3 regions of the Paenibacillus sp. FSL F4-0243 genome follow, and region 1 is predicted to be linked to each of the others. Evidence: riboswitches for the same ligand, from Rfam matches in the RefSeq annotation. Region 1 holds a riboswitch; each other region holds the start of a gene.
What was found. A riboswitch is a leader RNA that binds a small molecule or an ion and turns the genes downstream of it on or off. The one in region 1 is predicted to bind cyclic di-AMP.
Positions count from the first base shown of each region.

Region 2: another riboswitch for cyclic di-AMP. It lies ahead of NSS87_RS16840 (APC family permease); the one in region 1 lies ahead of NSS87_RS02670 (hypothetical protein).
Region 3: another riboswitch for cyclic di-AMP. It lies ahead of NSS87_RS00540 (C40 family peptidase); the one in region 1 lies ahead of NSS87_RS02670 (hypothetical protein).

Region 1 is NZ_CP150151.1:589,605-600,741, reverse strand. It holds gene kdpB (potassium-transporting ATPase subunit KdpB) at 1-1,331, opposite strand, end outside; gene kdpA (potassium-transporting ATPase subunit KdpA) at 1,348-3,024, opposite strand; gene NSS87_RS02670 (hypothetical protein) at 3,247-3,657, opposite strand; cyclic di-AMP (ydaO/yuaA leader) riboswitch at 3,848-4,037, opposite strand; cyclic di-AMP (ydaO/yuaA leader) riboswitch at 4,458-4,623, shown strand; gene NSS87_RS02665 (hypothetical protein) at 4,757-5,248, shown strand; gene NSS87_RS02660 (hypothetical protein) at 5,265-5,774, shown strand; gene NSS87_RS02655 (hypothetical protein) at 5,814-6,266, shown strand; gene NSS87_RS02650 (hypothetical protein) at 6,365-6,556, opposite strand; gene NSS87_RS02645 (ABC transporter permease) at 6,591-7,877, opposite strand; gene NSS87_RS02640 (ATP-binding cassette domain-containing protein) at 7,870-8,772, opposite strand; gene NSS87_RS02635 (ABC transporter ATP-binding protein) at 8,777-9,706, opposite strand; gene NSS87_RS02630 (GntR family transcriptional regulator) at 9,726-10,121, opposite strand; gene NSS87_RS02625 (hypothetical protein) at 10,182-10,910, opposite strand.
Region 2 is NZ_CP150151.1:3,830,526-3,840,477, forward strand. It holds gene NSS87_RS16805 (ABC transporter ATP-binding protein) at 1-383, opposite strand, end outside; gene NSS87_RS16810 (hypothetical protein) at 597-932, shown strand; gene murB (UDP-N-acetylmuramate dehydrogenase) at 993-1,904, opposite strand; gene NSS87_RS16820 (ABC transporter ATP-binding protein) at 2,054-2,854, opposite strand; gene NSS87_RS16825 (iron ABC transporter permease) at 2,930-3,964, opposite strand; gene NSS87_RS16830 (iron ABC transporter permease) at 3,964-5,019, opposite strand; gene NSS87_RS16835 (ABC transporter substrate-binding protein) at 5,241-6,248, opposite strand; gene NSS87_RS16840 (APC family permease) at 6,451-8,268, opposite strand; cyclic di-AMP (ydaO/yuaA leader) riboswitch at 8,392-8,550, opposite strand; gene NSS87_RS16845 (disulfide oxidoreductase) at 8,748-9,212, opposite strand; gene NSS87_RS16850 (thioredoxin domain-containing protein) at 9,209-9,952, opposite strand, start outside.
Region 3 is NZ_CP150151.1:112,569-123,705, forward strand. It holds gene NSS87_RS00530 (cytochrome c) at 1-279, opposite strand, end outside; gene NSS87_RS00535 (GNAT family N-acetyltransferase) at 407-892, opposite strand; gene NSS87_RS00540 (C40 family peptidase) at 1,148-1,639, opposite strand; cyclic di-AMP (ydaO/yuaA leader) riboswitch at 1,645-1,786, opposite strand; gene NSS87_RS00545 (C40 family peptidase) at 2,146-2,574, opposite strand; cyclic di-AMP (ydaO/yuaA leader) riboswitch at 2,628-2,766, opposite strand; gene NSS87_RS00550 (hypothetical protein) at 2,981-3,811, opposite strand; gene NSS87_RS00555 (M1 family metallopeptidase) at 3,823-5,829, opposite strand; gene NSS87_RS00560 (YwhD family protein) at 5,933-6,439, shown strand; gene NSS87_RS00565 (AbrB/MazE/SpoVT family DNA-binding domain-containing protein) at 6,541-7,014, opposite strand; gene NSS87_RS00570 (PBP1A family penicillin-binding protein) at 7,217-9,277, opposite strand; gene NSS87_RS00575 (hypothetical protein) at 9,502-10,686, shown strand; gene NSS87_RS00580 (DUF1934 domain-containing protein) at 11,014-11,137, shown strand, end outside.

The DNA.
Region 1 (11,137 bases):
TCCTTCAAGTAAATAAGTCCATAGATCCGATTGTCTACCGCAACCGCTAACGGGGTCCCCCCCATCCGGGCGATGGCATCAGAATTACTGTCGAGGTTCGCGGGAATGACACCGCCTTTCGACTGTACCCATTTCTTCACGGAGTCTACCGCACCTTTGCGTACGCAGCGTCCATCTTGCAGGTCAATACCACTCATCCGAGTTTCGGCCTTAAACTCTACGAATTCGCCACCTTCAGCAAGCTTGCTGTCATAGCTGCGTTCCAGCTTTTTGGCCAGCTCAATTACAGAACGTCCCTCAGGCGTCTCATCCTTTAGGGAACTGATGGCCGCCCATGCCGTAAGCTCCGCTTCGGATTCATTTCCGACTGGTACAAATTCACTCGCCATCCGGTTCCCAAAGGTAATCGTACCGGTCTTATCTAGGATCATCGTATTAATATCGCCAGCAGCCTCAACGGCCTTACCAGACATCGCGAGTACATTAAACTGGGTCACCCGGTCCATACCCGCTATTCCGATTGCGGATAGCAGTCCCCCGATAGTTGTCGGGATCAGACAGACCAACAAGGCGATCATAACCGGAATATCAAGATCAACACCTAGATAAGTTGCAATCGGCCGCAAGGTCACTACTACAATCAAGAAAATCAGCGTCAGACTGATCAAAAGCGTATTTAGCGCAATTTCGTTAGGTGTCTTCTGACGTTTCGCCCCTTCAACAAGAGAGATCATTCGATCTAGAAACGACTCACCAGGATCACTTGTAATTCTGACTTTAATCTCATCACTGACGACCCGTGTACCGCCTGTAACGGAGCCAAAGTCCCCACCAGCCTCCTTGATTACAGGTGCAGATTCACCTGTAATCGCTGATTCATCTACGGAAGCCAGCCCTTCAATCACCTCACCGTCACCAGGGATGAGTTCTCCCTGACTGACAATGACGATATCTCCTTTACGCAGCTCGGAGGAAGAGACTGTCTTCACCGCTCCTCCAACCAGTTTGTTAGCTGTGATATCTTGTTTTGTTTTCTTGAGCGAATCGGCTTGGGCTTTCCCCCGGCCTTCTGCCAGTGCTTCAGCGAAGTTCGCAAACAGCACTGTAAACAGCAGAATGAACAACACTGTGATATTGAAGCCTATCGATTGCTCTGCATTAAAATATCCAGGAGCCAGCACCATGAGGAGGACAATGATCGTACCGACCTCTACCACGAACATGACGGGATTTTTGATTAGCGTTACTGGGTTAAGCTTTATAAAACTATCCTTTACAGCGCTAAGGAGTATGGGTCCCGTCAGCAGCTTTTTTCTTTTTACAGTACTCATCTTATTCTCCCTCTTCCTACCGTAAGGTTAGATATTCTGCAATGGGGCCGAGTACAATGACCGGCAGGAACGTCAACGCACCGATAATCACTACTGTACCAATCAGAATTCCCGTAAACAGTCCATTGTCTGTGCGGAACGTGCCAATCGTCTCAGGAACCGGCTTCTTCTTAAGCAGAGAACCTGCTACCGCCAGCATTGCAATGATAGAGACATAACGACCTAGCAGCATGACAATCCCGGTTGTGACATTCCAAAAAGTTGTATTGTCTGCAAGCCCTTCAAATCCTGAACCATTGTTCGCGGCAGAAGAGACATATTCATATAACACTTGGCTGAGTCCATGGAATCCAGTGTTCGTAATCGCCCCTTGCCCCAAATCGGTCAGGAACGCAGCTGCGGTTGGCACAAGGATAATGAACGGATGCACAAGGATCGCTATGGCAATCAGCTTCATCTCCTTGGCCTCTATTTTCCGTCCGAGGAACTCCGGTGTCCTGCCGACCATGAGACCGCACAGGAAGACACCCAGAATCGCATACATCAGCATATTGATCAGTCCGACACCTTTACCACCGAAGACATTGTTGAGCATCATCAGTGCAAGAGGCGTAATGCCTCCCAGCGGCGTCAGCGTATCATGCATATTGTTAACACTACCTGTCGTAGCTGCGGTTGTTACTGAAGTAAACAAGGAAGACTGCGGTATGCCGAAGCGCACCTCTTTACCTTCCATACTACCTTGTGAAGATTCAATTCCTAGTGCATTGATCGCCGGATTGCCTTTCGATTCAGCATAGAAGTTTAGGCTTAATAGCAGAACAAACAAGGTCATCATTGCGGTAAAAATTACCCAGCCCTGACGTTTGTTCTTGGCAAACAATCCGTACATATAAGGGAGCGCAGCTGGCAGCATCCACATAGAGAGAATCTCTAGCACGTTCGTAAGTGGATTAGGGTTCTCAAAAGGATGCGATGAATTGGCTCCGAAGAAGCCGCCACCATTGGTGCCCAAATGCTTGATCGATTCCAGAGAAGCTACTGGACCGATAGCAATTTGTTGCGTTTGCCCCTCTAGTGTAGTGACTTCAAGCGATGGTTTGAGTGTTTGCGGCACATGTAGTCCTACCAGTACCAATGAAACCAGCAGAGCTAGAGGAATGAATACACGAATATGTGCTTTAACGAAATCCTCGAAGAAGTTCCCGACTGATTTCCGTCCTGTGATCCCTCTGACAAAGGCAACCGCAACAGAAAATCCGCTCGCTGCAGACGTGAACATCATCATCGTGATGACAGCCATTTGTGAAAAATACGAAAGTCCCGTCTCCCCGCTGTAATGCTGCAGGTTTGTATTAGTCATAAAACTAATCACCGTATTGAACGAAAGCGTCTGTTCCATATCCGCAATTCCATTCGGATTTAGCGGTAAACCCCGCTGCAATCGAAGAAAGATATAGCTGAAAGTAACCAGTACGATATTCGTTAAAACAAAGCTGAGCGCATACTTCTTCCAGGACATACCGTCCCGTTTTTTCAGGCCGATCAGCTTAAAAATTCCTTTTTCCATACCTCCAAACCATCGATCCGTACGGTTCGGTTCATTAGAAAACACATAATATAAATACGTGCCCATCGGCTTAACCAGCAAGATGAGAATTACGATTACAGCAACAATTTGCAAAATGCCCATGAATGCCCCTCCTTAAAATTTCTCCGGATGAATCAATGCATAAACCAGATATATAAACAGCAGTAGGGTAACAGCGATTACTAGAATCACAGCTTATCCCTCCCCGTATCCTCAACTACACCTGCACACCAGCGCATAAATCCATAAAATAACCCGTAAATTACAGCTAACGAAGCCACCATATACAGATCCATCATATCTTCCGCACTCCTTCTTTTATCCTTAATGAGGTGATCTATCTACCAGAAAATCAGCATCACCGCTGTGGGAATAGATTACATAACTCGCGCCAAGTCTTTTATAGACCAATCTAGGATTTATTGAGCTTGTAATTACAAAAATCGGCTGTGTCGTCCAGGTACGGCACATCTGAATGTAACGGCAGCATAACGTAAAGCTGCTCTCGAACAGATATACCCGGCCTACCGGAAACGGCGGGCGAAACCAAGTATTCTGATGGCGGGTATCAACTAGAACGACTTGTTCAATCCCCATCTCTTCGAGTAGGGCCTTCTCAGGCAAGTTGTTGGTCAATCCGGCCATCTTAATGCCTCTGAATTTTAGAAGCTTAATAAAATGTTCGCCTGCCTTCGTTGGCGCACATACCAGTACATATTCATTCTGATCTGTCATCTCTTATTCTCCTCAAATGCTTTGCTTGTAAGATCAGAGCTTGATCACCCTGATCTTGAAAGAAAAGCTACCGCTAATGATGAATATAACGACCTCTTCGTGAGGTTTTCCATAAATGCTTTGCTTAAAAAAGCACAGCAAAAAGCCACAAAGGATTCTCCTCTGTGGCTCGCTAGCGGTCACATTGCACTCATCCTCTCTCCATACGCTTACGAGGTTAGCTGTCGGATTCGGGCGGTGAGAGTCGCCCTACCTGTATAGATGCGAGCTCACTGGCATCTTCTACAGGATTCACCCCATAACCGGCTTCCGACTCTCACATCGTCTGCCGATTGTTGGTTCCCCCGCTTTCCTTATCGGAAATTAAGCGGATCAAATATTCGATTGTTGTTGAAACAGGAGTAATCATACCCTTATGCAGGAAGTATTGTAAAACCTGATTGATGCCAAAATAATGCAAATTAAAAACTATTTTCGCATTGGATAGCGCTTACTTGATATCCAATCTCTCTATATCTCTTGTTTACTCGAGTTTCAATCCATTAGCGAAAAACGGTCATACCATGTGATTTTATTCACCACGATTAGTGAAATCACCAAAAATCGCCTATATAAGAAAGGAAACAAGAAAGCGAGATTAAGCGAGGAAGAAGCCCGATAACTCGCAATAAATACCTATTTGGTTCCCTTTTTCGTCGTAGTAGGCAGGATTTGGTTTAAATTGCGCTCAAAAGAACACTTTCTGTTTTTACAGAAACACCTTGAAAAGAGTATGATTCGGGTTGAATCTATTTCACGAAATACATTCAACGCTGAGTTCCTGCATTTGCAGGGAACGGGGGAACCATCAGGCCACATGGCCTACTTGGGGTGAATCCGAAGGAGACTGTTCAAGTCTCACATAGGTAGGGCGACTCTCACCGTCCGAATCCGACAGCTAACCTCGTAAGCGTAAAGAGAGAGACCCTTGATCCGCCACGCTTTGGCACAGGTGTGTGTATACCTGTATTCCAAAACCGCAGCAGAGGTCCTCCTCTTGCTGCGGTTTTTGCGTTACCTGAATCTATAGGGTGATAGCATGCTGGACGGGGTGAAAGGAATGAAACACTATTATTGGGGAACTCAGCAAGGGCTACTTGAGCCGATAAGTCTAAATTATGTTTGCTTTGGAGCGTTGTGGTTCGAAGAGGATCATCACAGAACTATTGTCGGCTATGCTTTTGGTCAGAAGCAGATTGAATCACTTCGCCATTTCAGCAGCCCATCTACCTGTGAATACTGTATGGACCGAACAATTATATACGAAATATATAAAAATATCCGAGAAAAGCAACAGCTGCAGGATTGGTCAGCACACCAACGTTTTCCGTGGCTCACCGCTTTTAAGGAACCGTGGAAAGAAGTTGCAGTCGGTTGGTACGTAATGAGATCCCGCAACACCTTTCCCTTACATTTATCCGTTATACGCAAACAGAAATTCCGACTATGGCTGGAGCATGCCGCAGTCTGTGAGAATGAAGCTGAAATGCTCGCCTGTATAGAGAAGGCTAACGTCATTCACCATGTAAATCTTAAGCTTTTGGAAACCTAAGGAGGAGAAACCTGTCATGGACCAGCGAAGACTATCTCGCATAGAAGTATTCGTCTTTGATTCACCAGAGCCTATTCACTATGGAATGGAGGCTGATCAAGACAGCCGTTATGGCATCCTGAAACTTACCTGTAAAGGAGGTAGCAGCTGGGGGGCATGTCTTATCTCTGCCAATACCAAAACTTTCGATCTTATTAAATGGAGTTCTTTTCTCAGAATGATATACCATTGCCGGCTAGAGGAAGCGATAGATAAAGTACGTACCCATGGTTCAGAGTGGGATCAGACTCAGTTTGAGCTAGTGCAAGGTGCTTTACAGGATTTAAAAGCCAAGCTGCAGGGTAAATCCTTGGCAGGGCACATTGAGCAAGGTCGTCTGTACAGAGCTGTCGCTGGTGGGAGAGATTCCAAAGGAGGGCGGCTATATTATAAACCATCCAGTGTAGCGCTTCAAAAACATAGTTATCCAGAACCTGATACCGCCGAGCTTATCAACAAATCCATTTCTTACTTTTCTTTATTATAAGTTCATCCCATAACCCATTCTGAAAGGATCGTGTTTATCATGCCTGACCCCTTACCTTCCGAATCACCCCGTAGAACTATATTTGCAGAGTGTGTTCAAAAGTGTACGAATGATATCTATACGCTCAGTTCCATGTTGTTACAACAATCAGTAGAAGCCGAGAAGGTTACTATCCGTACTTTTAAAGAGCTTCATAAAATATTCCGTCAAAAAAGCTTCGACAGCCAGCTATTCTCTATCGAGGCTTACCGCTCTTGTATCCGACAATGCGCCGATTATTACGCACGCCGGTCTCTTCTGTCTGCCAAGACATTGCCTTGGGAGGAACAGCTTATAAAAACGATGTGGTATGGCCTAAAGCTATCTTTACCTCAAATAAGCATCATTCTGCAAAAGAGTGTTCCTGTCCTAAAAGCACAGCTTAGGCGTGTGCGGGAGCAACTGACTGCTCAAGAGGATTTGCTGCCTAGTGGTAATCTATCCGTTGTCTAACTCCCTCAACTATCTTCCAAATAACTTTTACGATACATACACAAAAAATAAAAAAGCCACGGCATCTGCCGCGGCTTCCTTTCCCTATTTTCCTACTATTACGCTTTACTCTTACGAGCCTTTCCGTACATCCACAATCCCGCAATCATCCCCACCATGGCAATCCCAGTCAATACACCCTGAGTGAAATCCATTAAAGTGGACCCATTGGTCGAGAGCATTCTACTAACCGTAGCCAGAGATACCGAACTCATTAAAAGCATCATATTGTATTGTTCACTTTTAGTCATGATTACCACTCCTTAAAAGTTTATATGAAGCCACTTAGATCTTGTAAGCCTTCATCGCTTTTCTGATCTCTTTAATACTTGGACGTTTGCCGTACATCAATACGCCTGTGCGATAGATCTTGGCAGCCAACCATCCAAAGATGAACGTTGTAACAAGCAGGATGGCTAATGATACAATAACTTGCCAGATCGCTACTTCACCAACACCAATCCGGAGCAGCATGGTCAATGGAGAGGTGAAAGGCACATAACTCGCTACCTTAACCAGCAGAGTATCCGCATTAGAGATACTGAATAGTGGAACATAGAATGCTACGAAGCCTAACATCATAATCGGCATAACCGCTTGGCCAAGATCCTCTGTACGGCTGACAATTGAACCTACAGCTGCATACATCAAGGCATAGAGGAAATAACCTAGTACATAAAGAACAATTCCATAAAGCAACAAGTTAATATTAAGCTGGCCTAAATCCAGGTCTAAATCTTTCAAAATCGTTGCATTATGCGGAAGCTTGAGATTGACAACTACCGCTGCAATAATGACGCCAATTTGTAATAACCCTACTAAGAAGACACCGATAACTTTACCGAACATTTGCGCTAAAGGTGAGGCACTTGTAATCAGAATCTCCATGATCCGTGAGCTCTTCTCTGAAGTAATCTCAGCTGCGATCATATTACCGGTCATCATGATAGACATGAAGAACAGCATAAGCATGGCGTATACAATGACGTAATTAATAGGTGGAGCGGATTCCTGCGACGCATCCTTATCTCCCGCAGTCCCATCAGGGTTGAGCTGCTGAGTAGCTATCTGTACCGGTGTTGACATAGCAGCAATCTGCTCCTGCGTCAGCTTGTCGCCAACGACGAACTGGGTGTTTACCTGCTGAAGGGCATTTTGGAGATAGATTTGTACATCGCCCTTCAATTCACCATTCTCACTATGATAAGTAACGGGTGGAAGTCCTTCACCAGTCGGTTCTGCAAAAGTAACATACCCTTCTACAGTCCCTTCATCTAAAGCTTTCTTTAGCTCCGCATCGTCGGCAGAAGTATATTGCACAACTTTTGCCTGCGGCATTCCTTCAGGTGAAGTATAAGCCTTCAACAACTCTGCAGCCTGATTTCCATCTTCCGCGATCACAGCAATTTGAGTCTCTGCGTTTGTAGAATCACCCTTAAACTGATCGATGATGTACGGAAGATTCATCCCAATGCTGAGCAGCAACACTAGAATTAACGTAGTAATCATGAATGATTTCGTTCTTACTTTATTTTTAAAGGTAAAGCCAATAATTGTCCCCATCTTATTCATGAGATTCACCCACCGCTCTGATAAAGATTTGATTTAACGTTGGTTCCTTAATTTCAAAATGCTCCACTTCACCCTGCGCCATCGCCTGCTGTAGGATACGTTGTGCTGCGCCGATCTCACTGATTGACAACAGATAACCTCGCTCCTGTCGCTGTACTGCTGTTACACCTGCAATTGATTCTAGACCGGTCACTTCGTTATCCGTACGCAACAATACTTGTTCACGAGGATATCCACTCTTAATCGTACGAATATCGCCCTGCACGACAGTATTGGAACGATCCAAAATCGTAATATTACGGCAAAGCTCTTCAACATGCTCCATCCGGTGAGTAGAGAATAAGATACTCGTTCCTTGATCACGCAATTCTTTTACCGTATCTTTCAGTAGTTCCACGTTAACAGGGTCCAAGCCACTGAAGGCTTCATCAAGGATGAGAATTTGCGGCTTATGAACGACTGCGGCGATAAAGCCCATTTTCTGCTGATTCCCTTTGGAGAGCTCTTCAATCTTCTTATTGTAGTAATCCGGAACCTCAAACCGATCGAGCCAGTAGCGAAGGCTCTTATCTGCATCACTAGCCGACATCCCGCGCAGACGTGCCAAGTAGACGATTTGATCGCTTACCTTTACCTTTGGATATAATCCTCTTTCTTCGGGCAGATAGCCCATGATTTGCTGAAGTTCGCTGTTATACGACTTTCCATTATACAAAATATTCCCGCCATCAGGGTAAATTAGGCCAAGCACCATGCGCATTGTGGTTGTTTTCCCTGCACCATTTGCCCCCAGTAATCCGTAAATTTCCCCCTTGCCTACCGTTAGGTTAATTCCGTTTACAGCGGTTTTTTCTCCATATTGCTTCATTACACTTTCCAGCTTTAAGGCTTCCATTTCTCTAGTCCCCTCTCTTGTGATCAATCAGGATAGGACGGTGTCCCTGTGTCCATAAACCCAATATTTCGTCCAATTCTAAACTGCGACTCTTGATAACCTTTACGCCCAAGTCCTGAATGCGTTTCTCGTTCTTAGAAAATTGTTCTATGATAAAAGAAGCTACACCCGGTGTATCCATGGTAAAGTTTATACCTCCCGGTAATTCCGCTGATAACTCAGCAAGCTCCTCTTCACCTGCAACCTGTACCCATACCTCGGTCCAAGTACCGAATAAACTGTCTTTCTCGGCCATACCCAGCAGTTCACCTCTATGCATAAGCATGATATAATCTGCCAACCGCCGCACCTCTTCCACAATGTGTGTAGAGATGATGATCGTAGCGTTGTTCTCATCCATATATTTAAGCAGCGTCTCGATCATAATCTTCCAGGCAAAGGGATCAAGACCTGATGAAGGTTCATCCAGTAGCAGCAGACTTGGGCGTGACGCAAGTGCTGCGGCAATTTCGAATTTCCGACGCTCACCCTTAGACATCTTAGAAAGCCTCATATGATATGGAACCTCAAAGCGATCCATTAGATCCTGAAAATACGACTCATCCCAGTTCGGATACCAATGCTGTCGAAATTGAGCGGCCTCTTCTGCATTCCAGTGGTTCTCCTCAGTAATCGACGTCTCAGGAACATAGGCAATGGTCTGCCGCAGCTCCAGAGGCAACCCGCTATCATACCTGTTCTCAAACCAATATATCTCGCCTTCCTCTGGATTGGTCAGCTGCATCAGTAGATTCAGTAGCGTGCTTTTGCCAGATCCATTCTGACCTACCAGGGCTGTAATATATCCTCTTGGCAGATTCATGGTCAGCGGTCCTATCGTCTTGTTTCGCCGCTGTTTAAGTACATTCCGCAATTCTATAGCCATCTGTACCATATGAATATGCGCCCCCCTTTCATTCCTTTGCTCTATACTTGCGTTCTACAATCTCCATAAAAATCTGCTCAAGTTCATCCTTGCTGCAATGTACCGATCGGCCGATATCCACAGCACTTTCAAGTGCTTTGCCTACCGTGTCTCGTTTGTATTCTTCCATTGCTCCGTCGCCTATGTGGGATACAAAGGTACCTGTTCCTTGTCTCGTTCGCAGCAAACCTTCGTTCTCCAGATCCTGATATACGCGCCGCACTGTAATTACACTGCATTTCAGATCTCCTGCAAACTCACGAATCGAGGGCAGTAGCGTACCTTCTGTAATGACTCCGCTAATGATTAATGATCTAAGCTGAGTCTCTATCTGATGATAGAGGGGCTCTGCACTATTTTCGTTGATTTGTACCGGTATCCACATTATTTACACCTCGCCTTCCACTCTAGCGTGCTAGAGCGCAGTCCTTGCCATTCCGATTTTTTATACGAGATTGCGACTCTTCAGTCGATGTATAGTCCATTTAGAGAATAACTGCACAGATATTGTCCCCAGCAGAAGTGATCCCCACATGATCGGAGATAACAGCCCCCACTCCTTGGAATAGGAGATACTGTATAAAAACAAATTACCTCCCCCAAGTGTAACTAGGAATGATATTCCCCACGATAACACTACGATAAGCAATGTTAGCCATAGATAAGCTTTGCCGCTAAAAAGATACTCAATAAAAATATATAGACCTGAGACCATGAATCCGAAGCCGAGCCATGTAATGGCAAAAGCTATATACGAGGGAACCGCCAGCTCTGTCCGGAAATTTTCCCCTAACAAGTAAACAATACCGAAGAATAACGTACCATTTAGAATAAAGGAGCAAACTCCCTGAAGTTTTCTCCGCGATAATATTACTGCAGCTGGAATTGGTAAGGTTCTTAAGTAAACCAACATTTTTGTGTAAGAGTCTTCACTCCAATATTTCATGGAACGGCGAGAGAATGTTAATCCCAATAAGGGTATGAAGGAGAGAAATAAGAAATCCGTTATCATCGTCCGATCCTGCTCACCTAGTACGTCATTTGCTACCAGGCTAGTCATTCCACCAAGATAACACATAAAAATAACTGTTATTACGAGGGTCCCAAATATCTTTAATTTGTCTCCGCGAAAATCAGAGCGCAACATAAACCATGAATCTTTTAATGTTCTCATTAAAACTAACCTCGCTTTACAATGTCTTCAGCGTCTAGCAGAAGCAGGTGTTCATATCCCTGTGCTTACTGTATATATCTATATACACAGTATATGACCTTAATTTACCATTGTCAATCCTGTAAATGGAAAACATTCAAGTTGATTAGGAGGTATGCGCTCCCCGTCCCTTTGGAGAAGGGTTTGCACGTATGAGAAACTGATCATTATTGGGATTAACTAATCAG
Region 2 (9,952 bases), 3.2 Mb from region 1:
CTGCTTACTTTAGCTTTTTCCTTATCTAACAGCTGGAGGGTTTCCATGACTTCATTCACTCGATTTCCTGCTACCCTATACAGATCAGCAAACAGCTCCAGATTATTTCGAATAGAACTACGCATGTATAGGTTCGGAAGCTCGAAAACAACACCAATTTGAGCATGGATTTCTTTTTTATGACATGAAATATTCATGCCATTAATTAAAATTTCTCCGCTTGTAGACTGAAGAAGCCCTGTCATCATTCGCATCGTTGTAGTCTTCCCTGCACCATTGGGACCTAGAAATCCAAAGACCTCACCTTTCTCCACCGTGAAAGTAATTCGATCAACTGCACACCTCTCCTGATAATATTTTGAGACCTCAGTTAGCTGAATCAATAACACTCCCCCCTTTTTAGAATAGTTAACTTTCTTCTATTCTTATTCTGGTTGTAGAGGATTATCTCTGTTGTTGCTATTCTGTAACATTCGCTATTCCTTAGTACCTTCCTTTGTTCAAATCCGCTCAGATGTGGCAAAAATAAGGATTCAAATCCTAAGAAAAGGGTAACTTAAACATAATAATCTTCGAGGTAAGGGTGGGATCATCTAATGGAACAAAGTATACAGAAACTTATGGACTGGATTAACAGTCATGTGAATGAAACTATTGTAATTGAAAAGAAGGAGCTTCGTGATCTGGATAAAATTCATTTTAATCTAGAGGCTGTTGAGTTTCGGAGTGCGGAGGATGTTATCGATGATTATCTTGGGAGTGCATTAATATTAAAAGGATTTGGCAGCACTTTAAACGCCGATGGTGAGCTAGTATCGCTACCACACTCCACCTATGACTTAGCTATTGACGGGCTTCGGATTGAGGACATAAGTGATCGCAAGGCGGAAATAACTACTGAAAGAGCTAAATATACCCTTTCAGTGGATTAAGCCATATGTAATGACAGTAAAAGAGCCCACAGTAATCTGTGGGCTCTTTCTAATTAATAGTTACTCTTCTCCAATGATCTCCACTTCAGTTTCAAGCTCCACTCCGAATTTATCCTTCACAGTCGCTCTTACATGGTGAATTAGCCCAATGTAATCGCTGGCTGTTGCATTATCTGCATTTACAATAAACCCTGCATGCTTCTTGGATACCTCAGCACCACCGATTCTTGTTCCCTGTAAGCCACTCTCTTGAATTAACTGACCTGCAAACCGACCTGGAGGACGTTTAAAGACACTCCCACAGGAGGGATACTCAAGCGGCTGCTTGGATTCACGCAAGTAAGTAAGTTCATCCATTTTCGCCTTGATGGATAATGCATCTCCGGAAGTCATAGCAAATTTCGCCTCAAGCACGATGTATTCACCGCTTGCGAACACGCTTTTTCTGTAACCCCATTGCAGTTCATCCCCTTGCAGAGTCACCAATTGCCCGCTCTTAGTTATAGCCAGCGCACTGTGCAATACATCTTTAACTTCTCCGCCATAAGCACCTGCGTTCATGTAAAGCGCTCCACCAACCGTTCCTGGAATGCCACAGGCGAACTCAAGACCCGTAAGCTCCATATCCAGCGCATATCTGGAAACATCAATAATCTTAGCGCCGCACTCCGCATATAAGAGATTGTCTCGAATCCCCACATCCGTTAGTCCTGCCGTTTGCAGAACTATTCCACGCACACCTCCATCACGGATAATCACGTTGGAGCCGTTCCCAAGTACCGTAAGGGTGATCCCATTCTGTTCCGCATATGTAACGATCTTTTGAATTTCATCATAAGTAGCTGGGGCTGCCAAAATATCAGCTTTACCGCCCATTTTAGTATATACGTGATCTTTTAAGTTCTCATGACTCTTCACTATTCCTGCAGTCATTAACTGCTCTAGGTCATTTTGAATTTTGTCAATATTCATGTTTCATGCTCCTTTAACCATGTATAAATGATGGTCCTTGATCTATTTTTAGTAGTAGTATCATGGAATTGTAGGCAACCACAACTGTAACAACGAACAGGCTCCCTTGTCAATGACGGGAGCCTGTTCGTTGTATGATTTCAATATAATTATACGGCTTTGTAGGCCGCAAGCTCGTAAGGAAGACACAGAGGCACACCTGTACGTGGATCTGGAACAATATCTGCCTCAATTCCAAACACCTCACGCAGTACATCTGGTGTCATAACTTCAGTAGGTGAGCCTTCACTAACCACAGTACCGGATTTAATAGCTACCATATGCTGTGCATAGCGAGTAGCATGATTCAAATCATGCACGACCATGATAATGGTACGGCCTTCTTCCTCATTCAGCTTTTGCAGAAGCTGTAGAACTTCAAGCTGGTGAGCCATATCTAGAAATGTTGTTGGTTCGTCCAGGAATAGAATGTCAGTTTCTTGCGCCAATGCCATAGCGATCCAAGCACGCTGACGTTGTCCTCCAGATAAGCGGTCAATCGGACGGTCATGGAAAGGCTCCATACCTGTAACAGTGATTGCGTTGGAGATAATGCTGCGATCCTCTGCTGTCATTGTGCCAAATCCTTTTTGATGCGGGAAGCGACCATAGCTGACAAGTTCAGAGACCGTTAGACCGTCTGGAGCTGTTGGGTTTTGCGGTAAGATCGCAAGCTGACGAGCTACCTCTTTCGTTGAAAAGTTATGGATCGATTTACCGTCCAGCATTACACTGCCGCTCTTAGGCTTCATGATCCGGGCCATTGTTTTAAGAATTGTAGATTTACCAGAACCGTTAGCCCCCACTAGTGCGGTTATTTTTCCCGTAGGGATAGTTAAGTTCAACCCTTTAACAATTGTAGCCTCTGCATACCCAATACTTAACTCTTCTGTGTTCAAACGTTCTGACATGTTAACAACTCCTTAAAAGTTTTATGGAGCTATGCTCCTAGAATGAACTACATAGTAAAACTCGCTTCGTACGCATTATGCTTTCGATTTGGCGAGTAAATATAAAAAGTAAGGTGCACCAATGATCGCAACCACGATGCCTGTTGGAACTTCTGCAGGCTGTAACACCCATCTGCCGATAGTATCAGCAGTAATCATAAGAAGCGCCCCTGTCAACGCACTAGCGGGCAATAATACCTGATGACGGGGTCCCACAAGCTTGCGGGCAAGATGTGGTGCAATTAGGCCGACAAAGCCAATTCCTCCACTTACAGCAACGCAGGAGCCGGCAAGCGCAACTGCAGTCACTAGAAGGAGAATACGCTCCTTCTCCACTCGCATTCCAAGTCCTACTGAAGTATGGTCCCCTAGATTCAATACATTAAGAATACGGGCTTTATAGAAGGCGAACGGTAACAGAATCGCTATCCAAGGTAGCAGAGCAAGGACGAATCTCCAATCGCCACCCCATATTTTCCCGGCGATCCAAGTCGCTACAAACTGATAATTATTGGGATCAAGCCGAAGTGCCAACACCAGCTGGCAAGCGTTAATTCCGGCAGCGACTGCAATCCCGATAAGGATCAACCTTGTTGGAGATAGACCATCTGCTTTTCTATAAGCAAGAATATAGATTAAAGCGGCGGTTAAGCTAGCCCCTCCAAGCGCTAAGAGCGGCAAGACAAATACCGGAGCTGCTGTTGTAGCCGGAAAAAACGAGATAAAAATGATTACCGCAAAACCAGCACCCGCACTTATGCCCAGCGTAGCCGGTTCAGCAAGTGCATTTCTTGCGAGACTTTGTAAAATACAGCCTGACACCGCAAAGCCCGCTCCAACCAACAATGAAATTACGATGCGAGGCAATCTGAAATCAAATAAAATAAGCTTTTGCTGATGAGTTCCATCACCCAGCAGTGTATGTAATACCTCCCGTGGGGATAGACGCATAAATCCTGTATTCATACTGACAATAAAAACAACAACGATCAATATGGCAAGGACCGCTAACACTGTAATAGCACGTGTACGGCGTTCATTTTCATTGATAGAAAGGGTTGTTCTGTGCATTACAGCTCCCCCTTCCGCTTACTCGCTAAGTAAATAAAGAAAGGTACACCGATGATGGCAATTAATGCGCCTAGCGGCGTCTCATAAGGGGCATTTATCATTCTAGCGGCGATATCCGCAAAGATGATCAATAAGCTCCCAAGAACTGCCGAGCAAGGAATGATCCAGCGATAATCTACTCCAACGAAATAACGTGCTACATGTGGAATAATTAGTCCTATAAAAGCAATCGGGCCAACCATTGAGACTGCACTTCCGGCAAGAACTACTACAACAATCATACATGCCAACTGTACTAATCTTGTCCGCTGCCCCAGACCAACTGCAACTTCTCTTCCTAAGCTGAGCAAGGTGACAGACCGCGATAACATCATCGCTGCGATTAATGCCACGAACACCCAAGGGAAAATAATCTTGATCTGAGTCCAGCTTGCCCCGCCCATTCCGCCAGCCAACCAGAAGGCTATATCCTGGGATAAGTTAAAAAGAATAGCTATGCCCTGACTAACAGCAACTAGTAGTGCACTTACCGCGGAACCTGCCAGCGTCAAACGTAAAGGTGTAAGGCCATTAAAAGATAGCGACCCAATTCCAAATACGATAAAAGAAGCTATAGCAGCACCTATAAAACAAAACAACATAAGTGAAGTGAATGAGATCGAAGGTGCAAAAGCAAAAACTATGGCCAGCGCTACACCTGCTCCCGCATTCAAGCCTAACAGACCTGAATCCGCAAGAGGGTTCCTTGTCATCCCCTGCATGATTGCCCCTGCTACTGCGAAGCAAGCACCGACCAAAGCACCTGCTATCGCGCGTGGAAATCGCAGTTCTCTTATCACCTGATGTTTTTGTACATCTGGATTGAAATGAAATATTGCTTCCCATACCGTAGCTAGCTTGATATCTGCCGCACCTACTGAGACCGAAAGTGCCAGTCCAAAGGCAATGGCAGCGAGTCCAATCACTAGAATACCCATTGCAGCTGCCGGTCGGGTATGTATAGCTTTTTGTGTATCATTTTTATTACGATGTGCGAAATCTGAGGGTGAAACCATGAGTCGTCTCCTTAATCGATAGTTACAATGTTCTATATGATAACAACAATCATTCTCATTATCGCAAAAAAAATTAGGTTGTACAATTGTAGGAGTTATTTTTCAGTAATACAGGAATGGTTTATAAAAAAATGGTGCAGATCTAAGCATCTTAAGATACTTGATCTGCACGCCCTTCCCCACCCAAATGATCAGTCACATTCATGGTGAATTACGACTTTTTATTTCACAAAACTTTTTAACACATCATCAATAATTTTGCCACCAGCGTTCGCACCACTGTATAGCCAACTGCTTGTTGAGCTCATTTCATGCACATTGCCAGCTTTTACAGCCGGGATGCCTTTCCAAATTGCACTGTCCAGAATCTCCGAACCCTCAGTCTTATCACTATTTACAAGGATAATATGATCTGCTGTCAGCTCAGAAAGCTTCTCTAGCGAAATTGGATTCCATGTAGCTCTTGTACCAACAGGAATTTCTGTTACTAAGTTAGGCAGCTTTACACCAAGGTCTGTATATAATACAGCACCACTGCTGCGAGTTTCGTCTACAATATAGAAGTTCTTTTGTACCAACCATAAAATCGCCACGGACTCTTCTCCAATAGCTCCTTTAAGCTTTTCTTTCGCTGCAGCCGCCTTGTCTTCATAATCTTTAATGGCTTTCTCTGCTTCAGGAGTCTTGTTCAGAATTTCACCAATCTTGAGTAGCGATTTACGCCAATCTTGATTTAGCTTATCCCCAATCACATAAGTCGGTGCAATCTTATTCAGTTGGTCATAGATACCATTCTGTACAGATGACTCCGATGGGATGAGGATAAGATCCGGAGCGAAGCTGGTTACTGCCTCGAGCGGAAGATCGTAGCTGATCGTAGGAACATCCTTCAATTCAGTGGACAGATAATCTTGAATACCATTAGTCACTGACCATTGCGCTACTGGAGTCACACCTAGAGTTACCAAAGCATCCTCCAAATAAGAACCCAGTACACGCCCAGGATTAGCTGGAATCGTTACTTCATGTCCCATTGCATCCGTTAACGTCTTAGGGGCTGCAGGAGCTTCTGTAGCTTCAGCAGTAGATGCCGTCGCTTTGTCTGTTCCTGCGTTTGAAGCGTTACCGGGATTATTATTACCGCAAGCGGATAAGAATAGCACCATCACCATTAATCCGACCATCGTTAATTTCATGCTTCCAAATCTTTTTCTGTTAAACAAAAACATTAAATACCCTCCTAGTGTGTGCATCCTATGTTATTCAAAGGTATTGACTACCTCAGTCTCACTTTTAAATGATATTGATTCTCATTCTCTATGTCAACATATAAATTTTATATTTTGTGGATTTGCAATAATTTCCTTCTTAAAAATACAAAAAAAGGCTATATTCCGAACGTTCCGGATATAGCCTCTCCTTAATGATCCATTATTTATTCAAATGATATGGGACAGTCGCAACTACAACATCTTTTGAATTCATTAGATACGAACGGATTAAAAAGCTGGTCTGATTATGAAGTACAGCTTGCCACCAATGCTTAGTTATAAACTGTGGAATCAGAATCGTGATATGATCCGTCGCTGCGGTCTTCCACTCCACTGTATCAATAAATTTCACTAACGGACGAATAATACTGCGATATCTAGAACGAAGTACAATCAGGCGTACACCCGGATTCCATTCCTCCCACCGTTGCTCCATTTTTTGAATGTCCTCTTCATCAAAGCCAACATACACGGCTACAACATTATCCGTTAGAGACTTGGCATAGCTGATGGAATGTAGTACAGCACGTGTTACACCCGCAACAGGAACAACAACTGTACTGCCTTTAATCAAAGGTTTATCTGTACTCGGGCATATACGAAGCTGATCTGCAGTGTTCAAATAGTGCCTGTGAATCCGGTGGAACACGAACATTACAGCAGGTAAGAAAATGAAAGCCATCCATACGCTTGAGAATTTAGTGATGATAAAAATAAGCGTAATCGTCAATGTAGTCAGCATACCGATGGTATTTACAACAAATCTTTTTTTCCATCCCGCTGGTTTTGTTTTAAACCAATGAACCATCATTCCTAGCTGTGACAATGTGAAAGGAATGAATACACCAACCGCATAAAGTGGAATCAAGCTTTCTGTATTTCCGTGGAATGCAGCTACAAGCACAGCAGACAGAACACCTAGAAAAATAATACCATTAGAGAAACCTAGACGGTCACCACGAACCATAAAAGCATGTGGCATATATTTATCTTTTGCAAACATAAATGCGAGCAGCGGGAACGCTGAGTAAGCTGTATTAGCTGCCAAGAACAAAATTACTGCTGTAATACCTTGAATGAAAAAATATAAGGTTCCGCGGCCAAAGGTCGATTCAGCGATCTGAGAAACAACCGTTGCCTTTTCATCAGGCACTATGCCGTACCAATACGCCAGTAGTGTGATACCTGTAAACATAAATCCAAGTATAACCCCCATGACCATTAAGGTCTTGGCTGCGTTCTTTTCAGCTGGTGCTTTAAAGTTTGGAATGGCATTAGATACAGCCTCTACACCCGTAAGTGCCGAACAGCCAGAACTGAAGGCTTTTAATAGTAGAAACAAACTAACATTAGAAACAGCAGAGCCAATTTCAGGGACATTCGCATGTACGCCACCTGCTGCATATTTAATAACACCGGAGATTATCAAGACTACAATCGACACCACAAACAAATACACTGGGATTGCGATGAATGAAGCTGATTCTGTAACTCCGCGAAGATTAATCAAAGTAAGTAAAATAATAACTGATACTGCAATAAGAACGGTGTGATTATGAAGACTTGGAAAAGCCGATGTGATCGCATCCGTCCCTGCCGACGCACTAACAGCTACGGTCAGAATGTAATCCACTAACAAAGACCCTCCTGCTAAGAGCCCTGTCGGAACACCAAGATTACTCTTGGCAACGATGTAAGCTCCGCCTCCCTGAGGATAAGCGTAAATCGTCTGCCGATAGGATAAAATCAGGATGGCCAGCAGGCCCAATACGGCTAATGCAATTGGCAGGGAATACCAGATGGCAGTAAACCCCGCAGCCACCAGTACAATCAAAATTTGTTCCGTTCCGTAGGCTACAGACGAGAGCGCATCAGAAGACAGGACAGCCAGTGCTTTAACCTTGGATAACTTTTCATGATCGAGTTCGTTCGACTTCATCGGACGCCCGATCAATAGTCGTTTTACCTTGCTTACCATGGTGGATACAGTTCCTTTCTTTGGGAGCTGAAACGGAATTTCCGCGCGCTGTTTTCATTGGTGGATTTCATAAATGCAGACACTAAAAATAGCATACGGAAATGATCCGCATGCTATGCATGGTCATTATCCCACCTTTGCTTACGAGGTTAGCTGGCGGATTCGGGCTGTGGTTTAGCCCTACGGTAAAAGTCTAATCGACCCATTCCGATTCACCCCATTGGCACATATGCCAAGTTTGGTTCCCCCGTTTTTCCTAAGAAAATTCAGCGCATATTCAACTTCTCACAAGGTCTAATATTAGTCTACAAAGTGTATACAGTAAAGCGTTGAAAAAAATGAAAAAAGAATGAAAAAACATCCAGTAAGCGCAAATACAGCGTCTTATTGGATGCTCTCTTTCATTCTCTTCAATTATCCCTCTGGATCGTGTTTTTAATCACTTTTCACATTTTTTCGGATCACTTAAAGTTAAAAAATCAAAATCCTAAACTTTCCTCTGTATCTAACTCCATCACTTCGTCTTCCTTACGTCCGTACCAAAGTAAAATGCTAATTAAAACAAAAGCGATTAATGCAAGGAAAGGAATCGTAATGAATCCAAAAAAGTTCAAGTAATCCTTATTACAAGGAACTCCAATTGTACAAGGAAGCACTTTACTTAACGCAGGAATCTTCTGCTCCGCATAATGATAGATCGAGATACTACCACCAATCAAGCTTAGTGGAAGAACATATGGGATAATCCTTTTATCCCCTCGAAACGTCGCAATTCCCAAGAGGAATAACTGAGGATACATAAAAATTCGCTGGAACCAGCAAAGCTTACAAGGTTCATATTTCAATACTTCGCTCAGATACAAGCTACCAGCAACAGCAACTAAAGAGACGAACCAGGCCAGATACAGGCAGTTACGCTTGCAAAAAGATAGGAACTTTGTCACTTTGCCTCCACAGCTTTTGCGGCGTCATTAATCTCAGTTGAAATCGCTTCAATGTTAAATGGATCCGCAGTCATTACTCCATTAATATAAAGGGATGGTGTAGTCGTCACCCCAGCTTCACTAGCTAACTGCATACCCTTATTCAGCTCATCTGCATACGTGCGATCCTTGATATCTTTACGCAGCAGTTCGTAATCGATAGCTAACTTCTCTTTCTCCGCAAGGCTTACTAAGAAATCTTCAGTCGCCCATTCTTCGCTCTCATCACCTTGCTGAGCATATACAGCATCATAGAACTTCCAGAATTCATCATGATTCTGATGGTAAACAGATAATGCTGCAAGCGAGGCAGTTTCAGAGTCTGGACCAACGAAAGCCATATTTACAAAGTAGAGCGCTGCTTTTCCCTCGTTGACAAAATCTTGAACAATTTTCGGTTTAACTGAAGTTGCAAATTGGGAACACGCTGGACATTTTAAGTCTCCAAATTCAACAATTTTAACAGGTGCATCCTCTTTACCGACTCTAGGTAGCTCACTGTAATTGAATGCTACTGGTTCTCCCGAAGTGGCATTTTTTGCGGCATCTTTCGAAGCTAACATAAACAATCCAACAAAAATGATGACTACTAAAGCTATTGAACTAATAATTAAAATTCTCGTCTTCTGCTTTTGCTGCTCCTGTTCTACCCGCCGTTTCTCTTGTTTGCTAAGCTGGGGAACGCTTGTACTTTTATTAGG
Region 3 (11,137 bases), 480 kb from region 1:
ACCGCGTCCTTTAGTGACTATACTGTAGATTTCTTCAGCATCATGCTGACCGCCTTCATTTTGAAGACTGGGTCCAACTCCACCTTGAAGCTGATCGCCGTGACAGGTGATACAGCTGGCTTTCACGGTTGCTTCGGCCTTTGCCGCATCCAATTGGACTTCCGGCATCGTCGGCTTATTCTGTTCAGCTACCTCTTCTTTACCTGGAAGTGTAAACATAAGTACTACCGCAAAGGCACAGGCGGCAAAAAACAAACCGCTCATGATCCATTTCTGCATCCCAGTTCGTCCCTTCTATGTAAGCTGCTCCCTACATTATAGCTCAAGGTGAAGCGTTATCATAGGGTTTGTGACAAAAAAATGAACGATAATGCCATCAAATCATTGAAAAATATGGAATTTAATATTATTTATCATAGACCATGCAATAAAAAGGTTTGTTTCCTGTGGGGGTTAGGCGTTCATACGTATCGGTAATCGTAAATCCACACTTTTGGTAAGTTCGGATCGCCCGCTGGTTCCAGGTCAATACCTCTAGATCAATCTCACGCTCAGGATAACGAAACAAGGCTGCTTGCACAATTGCATCCATGAATATTTTTCCTAGACCTTGACCGCATAGATCAGGGCGCATACCAATCCCCAAGCGAACAACACCTTCCATTGGAAACAACTGCGCGAATCCACACAAAATCCCTTGCCCATTTAGTATGGAAACATATTGCTCATTCCGTAGCTGAGGGTCACCGAACTCGATTCCAAGAGCCTGCATTTGCTCCCACGGCATCCAGCCGTAAATATTATAAGGGGCAGTGTAATCCCAGTTGCAAATCTCTTCCGCGTGACTGGTCTCCATAGGCGCTACATGAAAAGTAACAGAGGGATTTATCATAAGGTCAAGGACCTCCTTTCACGGGGGGACTTTAAATGTCTTATATTTCTAGCTTTAAATACTTATGGTCCTTATAAGGACATCGAAGGCGTTTATGCTTGTAACTAATTATATACAAAAAAAGGCATGGTCGACTCAGAAATTTATGAGGATTATTGTTTTACAAATTCTGAGAGGGGTAAATACTAAATAAGACAAAAAACAAGCTCCTCCCCAAGAATCAACATCTTGGAAAAGAGCCTATGTACGATTTACTTATTGAACATCATCATTATCTTCTGTCTCAGAAGCAACAGAATGATAAGCATCTGTGCTCATAATTCGTTTAGCACCGATGTAGCGTTTCACGTAGTAGCTATCACTCAGGGAGCTAATCGTTACACCGCGTGAGGAAGATGCGTGTGCAAACTTGCCTTCACCGACATAAATACCGACATGGGAGACACCCTTACCACTTGTATTGAAGAATACAAGATCTCCAGATCTTAAATCATCTTGGGAGATAGCAGTACCCATTTGATACTGGGAACCTGATTGGTGTGGTAGATTTATACCAATTTTATCAAATACATACATTGTAAATCCGGAGCAATCAAATCCATTTGTGGAGATGCCGCCGGATACGTACTTAGTTCCGATGGTCTTGTCGATCACTTTATCCATTTTGGAATCCGCGAAAGCGCTTCCTGCTCCGATGGTGAAAATAATGGAAAAGCTAAGTACTGCTGCTGCTAGCTTCTTCTTCAAAAGTTTATACCCCTTCCGGATGCCTACGAGGTTAGCTTAAGGGTTCGGTTGAAGGTCCCCTATGACCCCTCTAAAAATGGAGGTCAATTCACCCAAAGTTGGTTCCCCCGTTTTCCTAATAGTTAGGAAACTCGGCTGATACTGTTGATTAGGAATAGCTTGTAATCAATACATGACAAAACCTTTGTAAATAACAACTTAATGATTACAAAAATGTTACTAAAATCTTACTGCAGTTATTGTAACAAACAGAGTGCCGCTTGGCAATCGTTTTTAACATAATCATGCAGAAAAATTCGTTTTTTTAAAGACAAAATGCATATGTAAGCGATAATATTAAACTAATTTTTATATTTATTGAAATTTTTATCAAATAAAAGTGTTTAAAGTCCGTTCAAGAGGTGTAAAGAATATAATAAGGCAAAAGAAAACCTGGATTCGATTAAGTCAATAATCAAACCCAGGTCTATATAATGTAATTGTGAGGTTATAGTTGTGGGGAAGTATTAATCGTAGGCTATAGCTTGATATGAGGAAGTACTCATTACTCTTTTAGCACCAACGTAGCGATTGGCCCAGTAGGATTGGCTAAGTGAAGTGATGGTCACGCCATATGAAGATGATGATTGTGCGAATTTTCCGTTTCCAACATAAATGCCGACATGGGATACGCCGTTGCCCAATGTGTTAAAGAAAACTAGGTCACCTGAACGTAATTTACTTTTAGCTACAGGAGTTCCGACATTATATTGAGCTTTTGAAGTACGGGGCAAAGAAAGACCCACCTTCTTGAATACATACGTAGTAAATCCAGAACAGTCAAACCCGGCAGTGCTAGTGCCTCCGGTTTTATAGGCAACTCCAATTGTCTTTGAAATAACACTGTCCATCTTAGAATCTGCAAAGGCACTTCCTCCACCAATAGAGAACGCCATCACAAGTCCTAGCGCCGCAGCGACGCATGCTTTTCTTAAATTCTTCAAAAAAATTGTACCCCTTCCAATGCCTGTGAGGTTAGCTTAAGGATTCGGTAGAAGGTTCCCCTATGATCACTGCAAAGCGAGATCAATTCACCCAAAATATGGTTCCCCCACTTCCCGGTGCAAGGAATTCGGCGTTTTATGCACCAGATAGTGACTTATCGACATGACTACGACAAATACATGAAGTTATGTAGAAATCGTTTCAAATGATTACAAACTTGTTACCAATGGAACAGGACTTATTGTAACAAAGTCTTTACGATTTTGCAAATCCTCATAATTTGTCTATAACGCGAAAGAGTCCCAGCTCCTGATTCAGGAACCGGGACTCTTATATTATGTTCTGTAATGCTTCAAATTATTGTGGAAATGCTTTACTGTGCCATAGATGATATTGAGCTGAAATTCCCCACATTTTGAAGAGTGTTGAGGGCAGTGATGAAAGTTGACGAATAAGAAGTGCTGGTAGGCCAGGACAGAAGATACCCGTTATTCCGCACACTAGCAAAAGGATCAGGCCTGCTGCACCAAGTATGATTGAAATTCCTATTGCCGGAATCAGCGACTTCAAGCAAATGAATAAGGAGGAGAACATCCCCGTGCCGCTGGTATACCCAAACTGCATATATAGAAGGAACAGGCGCACGATAAAGATGTATATAAGCCATGCCAATACGTATGGAACTAGATGAAGTAACAAAGAGTAGTTCAGAAAGGAGGACAAGAATAGCCCGTACATTTTTGGAGCAAGCCAGTATAACGGAAGTAGAGCCAGCGCCCATTCGATTAGACTGAAGATAAACACTGGAAATCCATAAAGCTTCATACCTGGAAAAAAGAACAGGCCACGCTCTCCTTTTCGCTCCTGATGGAGTTCATGCAGTAATCCTGCCCTTATGAAGGGGGAGAGTAGCAGTCGTAAGACAACAAGCCCTAGGAACATCCATAACCAAGTACGTATCGCAGGATCTGTGTTCAAGTTGAACTGCCCTTCGACATAATAGAGTAGTCTGCCCATTCCGCTGCCTCCAGCGTCTTTATCTGGATAACGCAGTAGAATTGGAACGATAGCAGACCGGATGAAGCCGTACATAAAGTAGCCCCAGAGCAGTCGGTAGATGAAGAGCAGAATCAGAATATAAAATTGCTCCTTCATGCTTTGCCAGCCGCGGGTTATCGATGTTCTCACAATCATTCACCTCACCAGACAAGAGTTCCGAGCACGGTTTCAACTAGTTTAGTTACACTTAATGTCCAGCGGGAGAGCGTTTTCGGCTCTATTTCCGCCAGTCTGAAGTTATTAAGATGCTTGTTTTCTAACAGAATGGTATGCTCAGGATCAACCTCAGCAGAGAGCAGAAGCTTATCGCTTAACAATTGGAAGGTAGTCTCTGCTCCTTCACCGCTCCAGACCCGCTCTGTAGCAGAGCCATCGGCGAATGTGAATTTAATGGGAACGTCAACGTAATGGCTCCCTTTGTTTGTAATCTTTACTATGGATTCATAGCTCTGAGCATCGCTGTTGCCATTCTTTTTAATCGTAATCGTATCTACTGAGAAATCAGGAGCACCACCACCATAAATATAATCTTCGAAATAAGGCTGCCATGATTTTTTGGTTACCTTCTCAATGACTTTTTGAAAATCAGACGTAGTGGGGTGCTGGAAACGGAATTTACGTGCGTAAGTGGACATGATGCTGTTCATTGCCTTAGTGCCTACTTGGCGTTCAATATCCTTAAGTACTAGCTTTCCGCGAATATACACATTCCGGCTATAGGATTCTGCCCCGGCATATTTCCATGTTTCTAAATTTAGCGGCTCTGATTTGGTCACCAAGCTGGACTGAAGAGGGAGATTCGTTTTGATGCCATATTCTTGCTCCATGAGTCTGTCTTCAGCATAAGAAGTGAAGCTTTCATCTAGCCAAGCCTCTTCGAATTCATTGCTGGCTACCATGCCGTAAAAGTATTGATGGCCAATTTCATGAACGACGGTTCTTTCAAGTGAGGTGTCAGGAGAAGAGTCTGTGGCTCCAAACGCTGTAATGAGTGTTGGATACTCCATTCCTCCAGCCCCATTCCCCTCCTTAGGCGGAACGATAATAGACAGAGTCGAGTAGGGATAAGGACCATACCATTTGCTGAAGTAGGTCAGAGCTGCCTTAGCGGCCTGAAGGTATCGTTCCTTTAAGTCTTTGTGTAATGGATCGAGATACACCTTAATCCGTACACCAGGCACTTCTGGCGTAGAGAAGGCTTCTTCGGCTACTGTAAAATCAGGGGATGCCGCCCACGCAAAGTCATGGACATCGTCAGCGTAGAACTGATATATTTTTTGATCTTGCTTTAGCTTGGCATTCTTCACAGGAAATCCGGTCGCAGCTACCGTGTAGTCGGAAGGAACCGCAATCGTTACATTAAAGATGCCAAAATCGCTGTAAAACTCAGAGGTGCCGTGATACTGATGCAAATCCCAGCCTTCCTCCTTAACCCCACGTGTGCCCATAGGCTCGTATACACTAAGTTTAGGGAACCATTGCCCAGCCATCACGAAATTGCCTGATGCGCCCATACGGGCAAAAATTTTGGGGAGCTGGACCTCGTACTGGAGTTTAAGCGTGACACTTTCTCCACCATTAACCGGCTGTGGGAGATGTACCTTTAGGAGTGTCTTATCGTTGACGTTACCATCATCGGGTTGTACAAATTGCACTCTTTGCATTAGTGATGTTCCTTCTGTTGTGCGCAAATCGGTTAAAGTCATACTTCCGAAGCCGTTCTCTGGCATGGTGTCACCTCTGAGCGTTCCCCCGGACTCCTTCATAAAGGTAGTATCTGATGAAGCAAAAGCATTTGGATACATATGAAAATATAGATCACTTACCGGTTTTACACCGGGGTGTGTCCAGGTTACCGTCTCAGAAGCGATTAAGGTTTCTGTATCAGGAACAAGCTGAACATCGATGTGATACTCGACAACTCGTTGACTTAATGCCTCTTCTGCTGGAACGGGGGCGCTTTCAGGCAGTGTCTGTTGTGGTGCAGCTGCAGGAGCTATGCCGCTTGAGGACTTGGCCTCTTTTGAAACAAAGCTAGTAACAGAAGATGTGGAGTTATCCCCCGAATAGACCCATATGCCTCCTAATAGCACGAGGGTGGCCAGGGTCGCAAAGATGATGATGTACCTTAATGACAGTGACTTCATAGTGTGATTCCTCCCGTGACAAGCATCTACGGGATGTATATGTTTGCAATCGCCGCATTATTAGCTAAAATTAAATTATTCGTAAGAGGAAGGGTGTGCACTCGTGGACAACATACAACCGGAGGGCAAGAAACAGATTGCCTTAAATATTGTGAATGCCAAAAGTAAACATAAAGGCTTTGGAGCGGGCTCTATAGAGCTCAATAACGTATCGCCTGTCATTATTGATGGCGGTGAAGCAGTCATTGATATTGGTGCCATGCATGCCAAGAGTAAGGTTGAAAAGGGGATTAAATTCTCCATGAACCGTGAAGATGTACCTAATGGTAGACAGGTTTGGGTAGTATGGGTAGCAGTGGACCGTACACAGGATAGTCAATTCTATGGTGGAATAACGGCCTGCGAAATGTGGATCGATACGGAAGCACGTCGCGGTTGGAAAATTCTCGCCGAGCATGTCAATAAGTTGGATGCTGCTCTAAAACGTAAAATCGATGTGGGAGGGCTTGGCGCAGTTGGAAAAGCTGCCCTCAAATCCCTCTTGATCTCTCATAATGAGGCATGGTGGACTGCGTCCTCCGATGAGCTTAAGGCTGCACTGACCGAGTAGGAACGAATTATCCGGTCAAGGTTACCTGATACAGAAAAAAGGCTTCGACATCCTGAAATAGGAGAGTCGAAGCCTTTTTGAATTTAACACAATGAATTAGTTTACGATTTGCCTGCCGTACTAAGTTTGCGTTTGAGTTGACTTACTCTGGCTTGACTGATCCCAAGAATTTCAGCAAGCTCTTTCTGATTGGCATATGGATGTTCTTCTATGGCCCGCTCCAGGCGTTGGCACATATCCTCTGTCTTCGTCTTCCGGATCGTGCTGCTGTGTTCTGACACTTCGCCTGCAAAATCTTGGCGCGCCTCAGGCACTTGAGACATGCGTTCAGGGTCGGCAATTTCTTTTAGACAGCTACTGCAAATAAATTGCTCTTTATAGTAGGTGACATGGTCGTGGCTTCTGCAAAACGTACATTCTGTCGAGGTGTACTTCCTGAGTATGATGGTGTTATCGTTTAATATAAAAAATTCGATAGGATCACCAATGTCGATATTACGAGTCATACGGATTTCTGCGGGAACCACAATTCTCCCAAGACTGTCTAAACTCCGGATCATGCCTGTATCCTTCATCCCATGTCCCTCATTTACATCTTTATATTTTGGTTGCTACTAACTATTATAGCAGTAATTGTGAGTTAAGAGAATGGGGTGAATATAATTAATGAAGCGGTTACATCCTTTGTGGGAGAAGTGAAAATCGAGTTTGGCCATCCTATGGATTCTACAATAAATAAGTAATAAAAAAGAAAAACCTCTTCAATTAATGAAGAGGTTAATTCAACCACCAGCGTTTAATATTGTTCCACAGGGAACGACTTTCTTCAGCAGGATCTACTTTGCTTTGTACATCATCGACAGCGGGAGCTTTGCCATGTTGATCACAGTATTCGGTGGGCTCAGTTCCACTAATGAAAGTCTCCAGTTCTTTTTCGGGACAGGCTGCTGTAGCTAGCTTACCGGATTGCGGATTGATGTATACACTGACTACGCCATCTGGAATGGGAAAAATCTTAGGCGGGATATTTTCCAACGCTTTTTCAGTAAACTCCGCGAAAATTGGAGCTGCCCGTCGGCCATCGGTAGTTGTGATGTCTCGCCCCTTGTCATATCCAACCCAAACTGCAGTGGACAGCTCGGGGGTGAAGCCTACCATCCAGCCGTCTGTATCCGTAGTTCCAGTCTTGCCGGCTACCGGACGTTTGATTATAGAAGCTACACGGTTTCCTGTCCCCCCAGTCTCAAATACTCCCTCCATTAAACGGGTCAACACATAGGCGGCAGAAGGCTCTACAATGGCTTCACCCTTTGGCTGTGGTGCTTCATACAGCACCATACCATTGGAATCCGTTATTTTTAGAATGGCTGTGGTTGGCATTTTCTGACCACTGTTTCCAATAACAGCGAATGCCGCAGCCATTTCTAGCGGACTGATCGGTGAGGTACCGAGTGCCAGTGACGGCACGCTTTGAAGCGGACTATCAATGCCCATCTTGCCTGCCATCTCGCTCACCTTATCTGCGCCGATCTTCATGATCGTATTCACAGCATAGATATTGTCGGATGCTGCAATGGCTTGTCGCATATTGATTTCGCCCAGATACTTATCCCCGAAGTTCCGAGGCTGGTAGGTTTTGCGATTGTTATCATAATGGAACATCGTTGGCTGGCTTTTGAAAACGGAAAGACTAGTCATCTCTTTAGAAGAGAGTGCTGCTAAATACATGATCGGCTTAAAGGACGAGCCAGGCTGACGTGTGGTGGCTAGAGCATGATTGTATTGGTTGGTACGATAATTTTTTCCGCCGACCATAGCTTTAATGTAGCCAGTGCGAGGATCGATGGAAACAAGGGCGGTCTCCAGATCACTCTTTTGATCCATCTCTTTGTCGACTGCTTGTTCTGCGGCATGCTGCATGTCAGGGTCCAGGGTGGTGTAAACATTTAGTCCCCCTTGTTCCAACTCATCACTGCTGATGTTAAGAGATTCTGTGGCCAGATTGCGAATATAATCTCTGAAATAGGGTGCAACCACAGTGGTATCCTTCTGGCCTTGTGGTTTTAAGTTCAAGTCCTCCTGAACAGCTTGTCCCGCTTCTTCTTGTGTGATTTCTCCTAAATTAGCCATGACAGTCAAAATGATTTTTTGTCGTTTTTTAGCGTTGTCTAAATGATTGTACGGCGAATAATAGGTTGGTCCTTTTGGAATCCCAGCTAGCATGGTACTCTCTGCCAAGTCTAAGTCTGCTGCAGATTTACCAAAATACATTTGAGAGGCTGCTTCAATGCCATAGGCACCATGGCCATAGTAAATGTTATTTAAATACATGTTCAAGATTTCATCTTTGCTGTATTTCATCTCGAGCTGCATCGTATACAAGGCTTCTTTAGCTTTACGCGTCCACGTCTTCTCGTGGGATAGATAAAGATTTCTCGCGAGCTGCTGAGTTAGCGTGCTAGCCCCCTGCGTTCGGTTTCCCTCTTCCAGATTGACGAGCACTGCCCGAGCCATCCCCTTCATGTCAAATCCGGAATGCTCGTAAAACTTACGGTCCTCGACGGCTAGTGTGGCTTCAATGAGCAGGGGAGAAATTTGACTTAATTTGACCGGTTCACGGCTACGCCCGTCTGAGGTAAAGGTGGCAAGAATATTGCCTCTGGAGTCGAGTAGCTTGGAGCGCACATCGTCGCCAATGGGAGGGAGATCTTTTTGGTATAGGTAACCGAGCAGAGCTCCCGTGGTCAGTAGAAACAATATAATCATGGCTACCAGCAGCCGGAATAAACGGCGGAAGCGGCTTTTTCGTTTGGGTGGACTCGTTGATTCACGTGACATGACACCAGACTCCCTTCTCCTTGTATTATGGGAAAGGAACTGGAAGGATATTCATTGTATAACTAGGTGATCTGTTAAAGGGACTATCACCGGAGGAGATTTAAATAGGAGATGACAAACTGTTTCCATTTTGTGACTATTCAATGGTGGATCATGCGTGCTTCAGGAGGTATAAAAGAGTAGAGATTGAAAGCGAGGGTATATATACAATAGGAGGTGTCATTATGAACTGGACGAAAAAGATTCACAGATCGACAATAACCGCCCTTTCGGCGACGCTAATAATGGTTTCAGGCTGGGGTGCATCAGCTTCTTCTGTACATGCTGCGGCATCGGCTACACCAGCGGCGTGCGGCACTGGAGATCATGGGCTACTACAGTCTCTGCAAAACAAGCATTCAGGAGACGTATCCACACCGCTTACCTTTTCTGATGTTCAGTTTCTGAATGGAGATATCGGACGGGCAGCAGGCAATGGATTTATGATTGGTACTTCTGATGGAGGCTGCAATTTTCAAGAAATTTATGAAGGGCAATGGAGCTTTAAACAGATTGATTTTCCCGATAACGTGCATGGTTTTGCCCTTGCTTCTGTAGAAGACGGTCAAGCTCGATATTTAATCAGTACCTCTAATGGCGGCTCAGAATGGAAAAGACTTTCGAATAAAGCTGTTAGCTTTGAAAGAATCGATTTTTTCGACAGTAAGATTGGTTTCGGGTATAACAGGGCATCAACGTATTACACCAAGGACGGGGGACTTAGCTGGAGTAAGATTTCAACCCCATCCAATACACGTGGTGCTTATTTCAGTGATCGTAATACCGGCTGGGCTGTTGTAACTGTGCCTGGAACCGGCTACCGAATAATGAAGACTACAGATGGTGGGAAAACTTGGAGTTTATCGTTGAAGGCAGCCTTTTCTGATCCTGAGTATGGCCAAATCACCGCGAAGGGAGATCAAGTTGATGTGGTTCTCTTTGGCGGCTCAGGGATGAGTCAAACCTCATACTCCCTATATACAAGTACGAATAAGGGGAAAAGCTGGAATAGAGTGATCGCCCAGGAAACTGCTGGGGGTGGACCTTCCCCGGGTAGTGGAAAAGCTGTAGTAAATAAAGGGCCTGCGTCTGGCAGACCGGGAAATTTGGAGCTGATAGGGAACAATACGACCTTCTTGGTGGGTTATTCCGACGCAGCAGAAAAAGTAGCGGTAGGACGCACATATAACGGTGGCAAGCAGTGGACCAATCTTCCGGCGATTGCTGGGTATGCAGGAGTAATCTCGTTCACTAGTAATAAAGAAGGCTGGCTAGCCGTTCGCGAACGCGATTATTCATCGTTATATGTAACTAAAGATGGCGGCGCTTCTTGGCAACTTAGATTTTCGTTGAAAATTTTGTCCTTGTAACAGGCGGGTTAGTAAAGGTAGCGAGCATAGCTTTTAGTTTTCTAAACGGTTCCTAAGGGAACCGTTTTTTTTGTGATTATGAAGTTGGTTGCACTTGTGTACAGTTTTACTACATGTTCCAAGTGTGCTTTTATCCATCAATATGGTAAAATTTTATGAGCTAAGCTAGATCTACTGGATTCTGAGATTGAAATGCTTCTTTGAACTGGATATAGTGTACAATGGGAAAGCGAATAGGCCTTTGAATGAATATAAAAATGTTTAAGTTTTACGACAGGCGTTTTTCTTATGCAAATTGCAGAGGCTTGCAGAATGGAGGAACGTGTGATGCCCGAACTACAGTCTAACAAATATGACGTCTCTATTACGCTCGTGAGCCTTCAAGATGGTCAGCGGAATGTTATGAAAGCGAATGGAGAGGTAGTATCCAAAGGACCGCATCTATATATTC